Linked DNA regions of Metabacillus sp. KUDC1714. The main gene of each other region encodes a partner of the protein of the gene in region 2 in a complex. Links are inferred from orthologs where the notes say so. Each region holds a gene or a part of one and is shown on either strand. Other genes may lie near its edges.

Region 1 (4,651 bases), 1.5 Mb from region 2 along the record:
GCAGATCTAAGAAAGAAGCGGAACAGCATGCTGCACAGGAAGCACTATCAAGGCTCCAACAAATTAATAATTAACTTTTAATAGGACAGACTCATTCGATAATGTCATGTACTTCACATTTTTATTAAATCATTTCATTTAAGTTAAATTGATTTATGGTGATAAACATGACATACGTGAGTCGTCCTTTTTTCATGTCATTAAAAGTTATCGACCTTTATCCGACATATTGTGATAAAATATGAAAGGATTTGTCATGTTTTAGGCATGACTAATAATTAAAATGTTTATGGATCATAACATCGATAGAGTGATTTTTCTAGCAGGTTAAAATCACATACTAAATAGAAAAAATAGTAAGGAGGAAATCACAATGTTCCTCAAACGATTGGATATTGTTGGATTCAAGTCCTTTGCTGAAAGAGTAACAGTTGACTTTGTAAAAGGTGTTACAGCAGTAGTTGGACCAAATGGAAGTGGCAAGAGTAATATTACTGATGGTATTAGATGGGTGTTGGGAGAGCAATCAGCTAAGTCTCTTCGGGGTGCAAAAATGGAGGATATCATTTTTGCTGGAAGTGATTCTAGGAAGAGTTTGAATATTGCTGAAGTGACATTAACGCTAGATAATGAAGATCATTTTCTTCCAATTGATTATCACGAGGTGAGTGTTACACGCAGAGTGTATCGTTCAGGAGAAAGTGAGTTTTTTATTAATAAGCAAAGCTGTCGCCTAAAGGATATAATAGATTTATTTATGGACTCTGGTCTTGGGAAGGAAGCTTTTTCAATTATTAGCCAGGGTAAAGTTGAAGAAATACTAAGCAGTAAATCTGAAGAGCGCAGAAGCATTTTTGAAGAAGCTGCAGGTGTTTTAAAATATAAATCACGTAAAAAGAAGGCTGAATATAAATTAGCCGAAACACAGGAAAACCTAAATCGTGTTCATGACATTTTACATGAGTTAGAGGGTCAGGTTGAACCATTAAAAATACAAGCATCTATTGCAAAGGATTTCTTGCAAAAGAAAGAAGAACTCGAACAAATTGAAGTAGCACTTACGGTTTATGAAATTGAAGAACTTCATCAAAAATACGAAGCGCTTGCTAAATCAGTTGATGATGGGAAAGATCGTGAACTCAAGCTTTCAGCAAACATGCAAAAAAGAGAAGCAGAAGTTGAGCGTATGCGCGATCATTTAACCGCATTAGATGATTCAGTTAATGACCTACAACAGGTTTTACTCTTGGCAAGTGAAGAGTTAGAAAAGTTAGAAGGAAGAAAAGAAGTTTTAAAAGAGCGAAAGAAAAATGCCCATCAAAATAAGGCTCAATTAGAAAAATCAATTGAAGAATTAACTGAGCGACTTGTAAGGTTGAAGAAGGAAAAACAAGAGCAGGAAGCGTTCTTACAAACCTCTAAAAAAGAGCTAAATACCATTCAAGATCAATTAGTAGCAAAACAACAGCTGATGACATCTTATGATCAAAATATTGAAGAATTAATTGAAGGCTTAAAAAGTGAATACTTTGAACTTTTAAATGAGCAGGCTACTGCACGTAATGAAATACATTATTTAGACGAGCAGCTAAGTCAACAAGAGCGGAAAAATACTAGACTGCTAGACTCGAATAAACGATATATAACAGAACGCGAAGATATTATTGAGAGAAAAACCAAAATCGAAGCGAAATATGCGCTAATTGAAAGCCAGTTATCTCATCAAATAAAGAGTTTTCGGGATGCGCAAACTAAACTTGAAAACGTAAAAAATGCGTATCAAAAGAAAGAATCGACTTTATATCAAGCTTATCAGATACTCCAGCAAACTCGCTCAAGAAAAGAAGTCTTAGAATCAATGCAGGAGGACTATGCTGGATTCTTCCAAGGTGTAAAAGAGATTTTAAAAGCAAAGGATAAGTTAGAAGGAATTCATGGAGCGGTTGCTGAATTAATTTCAACTGACAAAACCTACGAATCAGCAATTGAAATTGCCTTAAGTAGTTCGATGCAACATGTGGTTGTTGAAGATGAATCCTCAGCGAGGAAGGCGATTCAATTTTTAAAACAAAACTCTTTTGGTCGAGCTACATTTTTACCTCTAACAGTCATTAAGGAACGTTCAATTGGCTCACATGATCTTAAAGCAATTCAGTCTCATCAAGCATTTGTTGGTGTTGCGACAGATTTAGTGAAGTATCAACCACAATTCAAATCTATTATTGGCAATCTTCTCGGAACGGTTATTGTCACCTCAGACCTAAAGGGTGCAAACGAGATCGCGAAACTAATGAATTATCGTTACCGACTTGTTACACTTCAAGGTGATGTAGTGAATCCTGGTGGATCAATGACAGGTGGCGCTGTAAAACAAAAGAATAACTCCTTATTAAGTCGTGGACGTGAATTGGAAACAATTAATGCAAAATTAGCCGATATGGAAGAGAAGACATCTTCGCTTGAACAAGATGTAAAGGCAACAAAGGAAACTATTAAAAAACAAGAAGATATTCTCGAAGAGTTACGCTCTAATGGTGAAAAGCTACGTTTAGAAGAGCAAATGATCAGAAGTGAAATAAGGGAAATTGAATTAAATGAAAAGAATGTTAACGATCATTTAAAATTATATGATGCTGAAAGAGAATCATTTGAATCTGAAAAAGATAAGTTTTCAGCACGGAAAAGTGAGCTTAGTAATAAACTGCAGTCAATTTCTTTGAAACTTGAAAAGCTAGATAAAGAGATCGAGAAAATGTCCGAGAAAAAGGTATCCCAGCAAACCTCAAAAGACGAATTACATGATGAGTTGACCGAATTTAAAGTCATTCTAGCAAGCAAACGTCAGGTTTATGAAAATCAGAAAGAAAAGGTAGAACGAATAAACCAAGACTTGGAACAATCACAGGAAAAGTATGGTGAAGCAACTGAAGATTATTCCTTGCTTTCAAATGAAATGAATTCAAGTTCATCTGGTGAGGAAAAGCTAGAGGAAGCTGCGAGAAATAAGCTCCAGGATAAAAATAAAACGATTGAATTAATCGCAAGTAGACGTGAGGAGCGCCTCCAATTACATGAAAAGCTTGAGTATGAAGATCGTAAACTGAAGGAGTTAAAGCGTCAGGATAAACAGCTTCAAGATAGTCTAAAGGATGAAGAGGTAAAATTAAATCGCTTAGATGTTGAATTAGATAATCGTCTTAACCATCTTCGAGAAGAATATTTGTTAACCTTTGAAGGTGCAAAAGAAAAATATACCCTTGATATGGATATAAATGAAGCAAGAAAACGTGTGAAGTTGATCAAGCTTGCAATTGATGAGTTAGGAACGGTAAACTTAGGAGCGATTGATGAGTATGAACGAGTATTTGAACGTTTCACGTTCCTATCTGAGCAACGAAATGATTTGACAGAAGCAAAAGACACTCTTTACGAAGTTATAGGTGAAATGGACGAGGAAATGAAGAGAAGATTTGAGCAAACCTTTAATGCGATTCGTGCTCATTTTGAATCTGTTTTTCAGGCGTTATTTGGTGGTGGACGTGCTGAATTAAAGTTAACGGATCCGAATGATATATTGAATACAGGTGTTGATATTGTTGCACAACCTCCAGGTAAAAAGCTGCAAAATCTTGGTTTGCTTTCTGGTGGGGAACGTGCTCTAACAGCAATAGCATTATTGTTCTCAATTTTGAAAGTACGACCAGTACCTTTTTGTGTACTTGATGAAGTGGAGGCAGCACTTGATGAAGCAAATGTTCATCGTTTTGCACAATACCTGAAAAAGTTCAGTCATGAAACACAATTTATCGTGATTACCCACCGTAAAGGAACAATGGAAGAAGCTGATGTCCTGTACGGGGTAACGATGCAGGAATCAGGTGTTTCTAAACTTGTATCTGTAAGACTTGAAGAATCAAAAGAACTCGTACAATCTAGCTGAAAGGATGAACAAGCATGAGCTTTTTTAAAAAATTAAAGGATAAAATCACAAAACAAACAGATTCTGTAACAGAAAAGTTTAAAGAAGGCTTAACGAAAACAAGAGATTCATTTGCTGGTAAAATGAATGATCTTGTTGCAAAATACCGTAAAGTTGATGAGGAGTTCTTTGAGGAGCTTGAAGAGCTTTTAATCAGCGCAGATGTCGGTGTAACGACAGTTATGGATCTCATTGACGAATTGAAAATGGAAGTTAAACGTCAAAATATTCAGGATACGAAAGAGGTACAAGCGGTAATCTCCGAAAAGCTTGTAGAAATTTATCAAGGTGATCAAGATGGGGATGATAATGAACTAAATCTTCAAAAAGATCGCTTAAATGTCGTGCTATTTGTTGGTGTTAATGGTGTTGGTAAAACGACAACAATTGGAAAATTAGCTCACAAGCTTAAAAGTGAAGGGAATTCTGTTCTTTTAGCAGCAGGAGATACGTTTAGAGCGGGTGCAATTGAGCAGTTAGAGGTATGGGGAGAACGAGTTGGTGTAGATGTAATTAAGCAATCTGAAGGTTCTGATCCTGCAGCCGTAATGTACGATGCTGTTCAGGCTGCAAAGGCAAGAAAAGTAGATGTCCTTTTATGTGATACAGCAGGAAGGCTGCAAAATAAAGTGAATCTTATGAAGGAACTAGAAAAAGTAAAGCGTGTCATTG
Region 2 (7,902 bases):
AACGGTGATGATTTGATTCTGTTCGGTTGCGTTCATTTCTTTTAGCAGATTTTGTTTTTGTTGTTCAGTTAAATTTTCCCCAAGTGTAATTATTAGATCACCAACCACTGCATCCGCATGGCTTAGTGATGGAAATGCAAATAGTAATACAGCAATTAAGCTTAAAACATACTTTTTCAAAGGTGAATCCTCCTTTATTTGTAAAGCAAGTGTCTTTAATACAATCTATTATAGTGTTTTTTTTCAAAAGTCAATAGTATTTTGAAGTTGATTCCTTTATTTTAGGTTTTATTTCGTTTAGATGAAGGGTATCATTTTTCTAGTTAATCAACAATATCGTATTTGGTAAAATATTTGTTTCTCGCTCCAAGTACCACCAGAATGGTAAATGCTGTCGAAGGTTACGACACCTTTTGCGTTTCTTATTTGCTGTTCACTCCTTGATTATAGTAGAATAGAAAGGTATTCATGTCTATTAGACGTATTAAACTTATTGGAGGTTACATACATATGAAAAAAGCACAAATTACAATGGAAAATGGAGATACACTTGGTATCGAATTATTTCCAAATGAAGCACCTGGTACGGTAGCTAACTTTGAAAAATTAGCAAATGAAGGTTTTTACAATGGTTTAACATTTCACCGTGTAATCCCTGGATTTGTTGCACAAGGCGGCTGTCCACAAGGTACAGGTACTGGTGGTCCTGGTTATTCAATTAAGTGTGAAACACAAGGAAACCCGCATAAGCATGAAGCAGGTTCTTTATCAATGGCACATGCAGGTAAAGATACTGGTGGAAGCCAATTCTTCATCGTTCATGAGCCACAACCCCATTTAAATGGAGTTCATACTGTTTTTGGTAAGGTTAATGAAAATCTTGAAGCAGTATATAAAATTAAGCCAAACGATGTTATGAAGGAAGTAAAAGTGTACGAAGAGTAAGAACAATTTAAAAGCTGCGACTGTTCATTTGAGAATAGTTTCAGCTTTTTGTTTTATTTAAATATCTAAAAGATTGCATATATCACATTATACGGATAAAATAAAATTATAACTTCATATTTCGTTTTACATTCTTCGGGGCAGGGTGGAATTCCCTACCGGCGGTGATGAAGCTAAAATAGCTTCTTAGTCCGTGACCCGTTAATATATATTAACGGTGGATCTAGTGAAACTCTAGAGCCGACAGTTAAAGTCTGGATGGGAGAAGAATTGCGCGATTTTGCGGCGTATTAAAATTTGTTTAAAAATCAATTTTTAATACTCTTATTTGACTTACTCAAATATCAATTTCTTAAATTAAAAGCCCTAGTCTATTGACTATGGGCTTTTTTAAAACGATAAAAAAGTATATGTTTTTAGTACTTAGTTTTCGTGTCTAGCTCCAGGCGCTGTCAGCTTAAGTCATATGCCTTCGTATGCTTATTGACCGATAACTGGCGCCGTGTACTTTTCTCGAGTAAACGTAAATATGGACATCTTTATCAAAGGGGAGGTCTATATGTTTATTAATAGCTATTAGTATGCAGCAAAGTGAGGGAACTTAATGTTTACAGGAATTGTTGAAGAAATTGGTACGATATCAAGCGTTCAAGGTTCTAAGGACGCAATTGTTTTTACAATAGTAGCCAAAAAAATAATGGGTGATATGTCCTTGGGGGATAGTATTTCCGTTAACGGAGTTTGTTTAACAGTTACAGATTTCAGTCCAGCTTCTTTTTCTGTTGATGTGATGCCTGAAACTGTTAAAGACACGTCGTTAAACCAATTAAAGCAAGGTTCCAAAGTTAATTTGGAAAGAGCGATGGCTGCTAACGGTCGTTTCGGAGGACATTTTGTTTCAGGGCATGTTGATGGAATAGCTAAAATTAGTAAAAAACAACGTTTTTCAAATGCTGTTTATTACGAATTACAGGTAGCAGAAGAGTTAACAGATACTCTAATTCATAAAGGTTCGATCACAATTGATGGAATTAGTTTAACAATATTTGGTCTGGAAAAAGATAAAGTTGTTATTTCAATTATTCCTCATACGCTAACAGAGTCAATCCTCGGTACGAAAGCTGTTGGAGACATTGTTAATATTGAATGCGATATGATTGGTAAGTATATAAAGAAATTTATTAACCAACAGGTAAATCCAAAGAACTCTTCATTGAGTAAATCATTTTTAGCAGATAATGGATTTTATTAAGGGACGAAAACACCTTTATTATTGATTGGAAATGATAAAGATGAAGGAGGCTTGACAATGTTTCATAAAATAGAAGATGCCATTCATGATCTAAAAGAAGGTAAGGTTATTATAGTTGTTGATGACGAAGATAGGGAAAATGAAGGGGATTTTGTCTCCTTAGCAGATCGAGTGACACCAGAAACGATTAATTTTATGATTAAGCATGGAAGAGGATTAGTTTGCGTTCCGATTACTGAACAACAAGCTAAAAGATTAGAACTAACGCCGATGGTTAATCAAAACACAGATCCACATGGTACTGCCTTCACTGTTAGTGTTGATTATAAATCGAATAAAACGGGAATCAGTGCATTTGAACGTGCGGACACCGTTAAAGCATTACTAGCAGATGATACAAATCCATCCGATTTTAAACGTCCAGGTCATACATTTCCATTAGTGGCTAAGGAAGGTGGAGTACTTCGGAGAGCAGGCCATACTGAAGCAGCTGTGGATTTATCCATTCTTTGCGGTGCAAAACCTGGTGGTGTTATTTGTGAAATCATTAAAGAAGATGGTACGATGGCGAGAGTACCTGATTTACTAATAATTGCTGAACAGCTAGATTTGAAAATCATTACGATTAAGGATTTAATCCAATACCGTAATCGAAGCGAAAAATTAGTTAAGAGAGAAATAGAAATTGATTTACCAACAGAATATGGATCATTTAAAGCCATAGGTTATTCTAACTCATTAGATGATAAAGAACATGTTGCACTTGTAAAAGGTGAAATTGATACAACTGTACCCACATTAGTAAGAGTGCATTCTGAGTGCTTAACAGGTGATGTTTTTAGTTCATATCGATGTGATTGTGGTCCACAATTGCACGCAGCACTTGCACAAATTGAGAAAGAGGGCAAAGGTGTATTATTGTATATGCGCCAAGAAGGCAGGGGCATTGGTTTACTAAATAAAATGAGAGCGTATAAGCTTCAAGAGCAAGGGTATGATACAGTAGCAGCAAATGAAAAGCTAGGCTTTGCTCCTGATCTCCGAGATTATGGAATTGGTGCTCAAATCCTAAAAGATTTAGGAATTGAAAAAATGAACCTATTAACGAATAATCCTAGGAAAATTGCAGGACTTGAAGGATACGACTTAACTGTTGTTGATCGAGTACCTATTGAAATGCCGGCAAGAGAAGAGAATGAACAATACTTAAGAACAAAGTATGAAAAACTTGGACATTATTTACATTTTTAATACAAACAAATCAGGAGGAATTATAGATGAAAACATTTGAAGGTCATTTAATTGGTAGTGGATTAAAGGTAGCGATCGTAGTTGCTCGTTTCAATGAATTTATTACGTCTAAGCTGTTAGGTGGAGCAGAGGATGGGTTAAGAAGGCACGGTGTAGAAGAAGAAAATGTAACTGTAGCTTGGGTTCCTGGCGCTTTTGAATTACCTCTAATAGCAAAAAAACTTGCTGAAACAGGGAATTATGATGCTGTTATTACATTAGGTACAGTTATTCGTGGAGCAACAACTCATTATGATTATGTTTGTAATGAGGCAGCTAAAGGTGTCTCTAAAGCATCTTTATCAACAGGTGTTCCAGTAGTATTTGGTGTTTTAACAACTGAAACAATTGAGCAAGCAGTAGAGAGAGCTGGCACAAAGGCTGGTAACAAAGGATATGAAGCAGCCGTTACAGCTATTGAAATGTCAAATTTACTTAAAGCCCTACATTAATTTTACAAAAAGTGTTTAAAATCGATAAAAAACTGTTTATAATGTTTTGAGAAGTAGTTTTCTTGAAATTCAAACATCAGCAATATCAAAGGGTATCATGTTTCGTTTTTGTATCTAATATTTTTTATCGACGCTTGACTAATGCTTTCGCTTTTTAGGAAGCTATTTCGTTAATGAGGGGTATTTATGTTAATACGTTATAAAAAAAGTTTTGAAAAAATTGCAATGGGTCTCTTGTCATTTATGCCAGGTGAAAAGGATCTTAAGCAATTACAACAAACTATTAAGCAATATGAAACGACAGATGATTGGCAGTTGTTTCTATGGAAACAAGAAGAGGATATTATTGGTGCCATTGGAGTTGTTTTTAAAGGTGAGGACCTGGTAGAAGTTCAACATATCTCAGTGAATCCTTCCCATAGGCAACAAGGTATCGGTAAGCGTATGGTAAATGCAGTAAGAGACCTATACAAAAACAAATCTGTTGTTCCTAATGACGAAACAGAGGCATTCTTTAAAAAGTGTAATGCTGATAAAGACCTAGATTGTTAGTGAAAGGCCAGAGATCAATTTATTGTGATCTCTGGCTTTAACTATTATTTAGAGTTTCTGGACCTTTTTCGTATTTCAAGCTGCTGTAATCGTTGTTCAATAACAGCAGATCGATTTCGTTTTTTATGCTTATGAATTAAATACTCATCCAATAAGTCACTATCTTTTCCCCATACCTTATGTGAGTCTTTACATTGCATTTTGCACATGTGTAACAATTCCTTATCGATGATTGGTAAATTGAAGCTATAGTAGCCTCTTTTATCTAGAATTTCGTTTTTTCGCTTTTTTAATTCTTTAATTAGCTCTTCACTATGTAATCCAAGCTTTTCAATTGCCTGTCTATCATTCTCCAATAACTGAATTGAATTTGAAATCATTCGCAATGCTCCGGAAAAATTCCCTCGCCTTTGATGATATAAGCCAACAGCAATTTGAATAAGACCAACCCAGTATTTTTTCCGGTTCTTAGGTGGATCAGCTTTCCAATGCTCTTCTAACACTTCATGGCACTCAAAATAATCCCGTTCACAATGAAAGTGTAGGAGATATTCTATAAAGGCACGGTCATACATACTCGTTTCATCCCTTCAGTGATTCTATATAAATAATTGTATCATAAAAGTAAACAAAGACTGCTGATACACTCAGCAGTCTTTTGATTTAATTAGTATAACCAAGCAGCACCAACGATAATTAATAAAATAAACAATACAACGATTAACGCAAATCCTCCACCATAGTTAAAACCTTGTTCACCCATGATTAATTCCTCCTTAATGTTGAGCTATTACATTTGTAATATATGAGGAAAGAGCTGAAATGTATGGGCGAATGACCAATTATTAGGTATTTTTCTTACAACTAGTTATGAATATTTTTGTTAAAATACCTTAAATATTATTGGACATGCTTAAATTTTACTCTATACTATATGTTGGCTAGTTGTAAGAATGGTGGGATATAAAATTGCAATATCATGTGAAGATTGATGCTTTTGAAGGTCCATTAGACCTTTTACTACATTTAATTAATCGTTTAGAAATTGATATATATGATATTCCTGTTTCAGAAATTACAGAGCAATACATGCTATACATTCACACAATGCAAGAGTTGCAGCTTGATATCGCTTCTGAATATTTAGTTATGGCAGCTACATTGCTTTCAATTAAAAGTAGAATGCTTTTACCAAAACAAGATGAAGAGCTATTTGAGGATGAATATGGGGAAGAACCAGAAGAAGATCCTCGGGAAGAGTTAATGAGAAGGTTAATTGAGTATCGTGTTTATAAAGAAGCAGCGGAGGACTTACGTACTCTTGAAGAAGACCGGTCACAGGTCTATACTAAGCCACCTAGTGATTTAAGTGAATACGGCACACTGCCAGTAAATCAAATGGATTCTTTGAATGTTTCTTTATATGACATGCTTGGTGCATTTCAAAAAATGTTAAGAAGAAAGAAAATACAAAAACCAATCCAAACAAAAATTACTAGGCAAGAAATTCCAATTGAAAAAAGAATGGAAGAGATCTTAGATGATTTACGATCAAGTCCTGGGAGACGTCGATTTGTGGATTTATTTCCATCTAACAGTAAAGATCATTTAGTCGTTACGTTTTTAGCTATATTAGAATTGATGAAATCACATTCAATATTAATTGAACAAGAAAATAATTTTGCAGATATTTATATTATGGGGAGTGAGTAGCTCATGTCCTTAGGTTTAATTGAGTGGAAAGCAATTGTAGAAGCTCTATTATTTGCTTCTGGTGATGAGGGCCTTTCTTTAAAACAGCTTACGGTTGTTTTAGAACTAGAAGAACAGGAAGTCAATGATATTCTAGAAGAGCTGTCACAAAGCTATAAAGGAAATGAACGTGGAATTGAATTAGTCGTAGTTGCAGGACAATACCAATTAACTACGAAAAAGGATCATGCAATTTATTTGAAAAGATTAGTTGAAGCACCTGTAAATGCTTCACTATCACAAGCAGCGCTTGAAACTTTAGCTATTGTTGCCTATAGACAACCAATTACAAGAACTGAAATTGAAGAAATCCGTGGAGTGAAAACAGAGCGTCCAATCCAGACCCTTGTAGCAAAAATTCTAATAAAAGAGGTTGGTAGGGCAGAAGGTACAGGTCGCGCCATACTATATGGTACAACAAAGGAATTCCTTGAATATTTCGGATTGAAATCAATAAAAGAGCTTCCACCTCTTCCGGATAAAGAAAATGAAGAATATGAACAGGAAGAAGCAGACTTATTCTTTGAAAAATTTAATGAAACATTAGAGGAACTAAAATAATGAACTAAGACTGACTTAGGGGTAATGTTCAATGCTTGCTAAAAAGGCAAAAGCGTGAAATTACCTGAGTCAGTCTTATTTCGTATGTTCAGTTTTTAAAATAATAAGCATATACTATTCGAGAAGTTGCTCCTAGCTTTTATTGATTATACATATGACGAAAAGGGTGTGTATGATGGAAAATACACGTTTAAAATCAGAACTTAAGAGAGTAGTAGTATTTTTGGAGAATGTAGTCGATAAAATAACGAATTATTTGAATGATACTACAATCACATCTTTAGAAAATGAAATAGCTGGCGACAAGGACTACTTCTTAAAATTGTTAAAATCCATTCGAAAGCTTGTAGTATTTTGTGAGGAGGCACTTGATGCCTGTATTACTATTTTAAGGAATCAGCCTTTTAAAGAAGATGTGGCAAACCAACTACTTTTTAAAGTGTATCAGCAATGTATTGAAAGATATTTTCACCCCAAGAATGATGTTTGGTACGAAGATAGTCGTAGTGCCTATTCAAGCACAAAAGCGATTGTTTTTAGAAAAACACCACCTCCTTCATTAGCCGATTTAATCACCGCCTTTGAAGACGATTTTCAAGTAGTTAGAGAAGCATTAGATAAAGGAGTCCAGCCACAATTTTGAAATTTCCATTCATAAGCTTTGTCCACGTGCATAAACTTGTACAAAACAAGTAAGAGGACGTGATAGCTTTGCCGCATATAAAGAAAGTGACAACCGGTTTTATCATCATTTTTTTGCTGCTAACATTATTTCCGCACCAGTCACAAGCAATAGGTGTGAGTGCGAGAGCTGCGATATTAATAGATCAGGAATCAGGTAGAATTCTCTATGAAAAAGATGCTCACACTAAGATGAGAATTGCAAGTATTACGAAGATTATGACGGCAATTCTGGCAATTGAATCCGGAAAGCTCGATTCAATGGTAAAAGTTAGTGATCATGCGCTTAAGGCTGAAGGATCCTCGATTTATTTGCAAAAGGGAGAAAAAATAAAATTAGAGGATTTAGTATACGGACTAATGCTACGTTCAGGAAATGATGCAGCTGTAGCAATCGCCGAACATGTAGGGGGCAGC

Evidence for each region.
Region 1: the proteins of HUW50_RS26585 (region 2) and smc are in contact, whole or in part, in a crystal structure (PDB 3ZGX), measured with the Bacillus subtilis proteins. The link is inferred for Metabacillus sp. KUDC1714 from one-to-one orthologs.

Annotation. Positions count from the first base shown.
Region 1 is NZ_CP055263.1:4,272,675-4,277,325, forward strand. What follows is about bases 1-4,140. They hold smc (chromosome segregation protein SMC), read left to right. Parts: upstream 1-373; coding sequence 374-3,940; downstream 3,941-4,140. Other genes in these bases: rnc (ribonuclease III), read left to right, coding at 1-74; ftsY (signal recognition particle-docking protein FtsY), read left to right, coding at 3,955-4,140. Outside these bases: more of ftsY, read left to right, coding at 4,141-4,651. UniProt on the Bacillus subtilis protein: Required for chromosome condensation and partitioning.
Region 2 is NZ_CP055263.1:5,723,202-5,731,103, reverse strand. What follows is about bases 4,548-7,332. They hold HUW50_RS26585 (segregation/condensation protein A), read left to right. Parts: upstream 4,548-5,460; coding sequence 5,461-6,204; downstream 6,205-7,332. Other genes in these bases: HUW50_RS26575 (DUF3907 family protein), read left to right, coding at 6,977-7,332; scpB (SMC-Scp complex subunit ScpB), read left to right, coding at 6,208-6,804; HUW50_RS26590 (YjcZ family sporulation protein), read right to left, coding at 5,159-5,254; HUW50_RS26595 (DUF309 domain-containing protein), read right to left, coding at 4,548-5,066. Outside these bases: HUW50_RS26625 (DUF1002 domain-containing protein), read right to left, coding at 1-180; HUW50_RS26620 (peptidylprolyl isomerase), read left to right, coding at 511-945; ribE (riboflavin synthase), read left to right, coding at 1,550-2,197; HUW50_RS26610 (bifunctional 3,4-dihydroxy-2-butanone-4-phosphate synthase/GTP cyclohydrolase II), read left to right, coding at 2,255-3,448; ribH (6,7-dimethyl-8-ribityllumazine synthase), read left to right, coding at 3,475-3,939; HUW50_RS26600 (GNAT family N-acetyltransferase), read left to right, coding at 4,126-4,491; more of HUW50_RS26595, read right to left, coding at 4,536-4,547; more of HUW50_RS26575, read left to right, coding at 7,333-7,447; HUW50_RS26570 (D-alanyl-D-alanine carboxypeptidase family protein), read left to right, coding at 7,516-7,902. UniProt on the Bacillus subtilis protein: Participates in chromosomal partition during cell division. May act via the formation of a condensin-like complex containing Smc and ScpB that pull DNA away from mid-cell into both cell halves.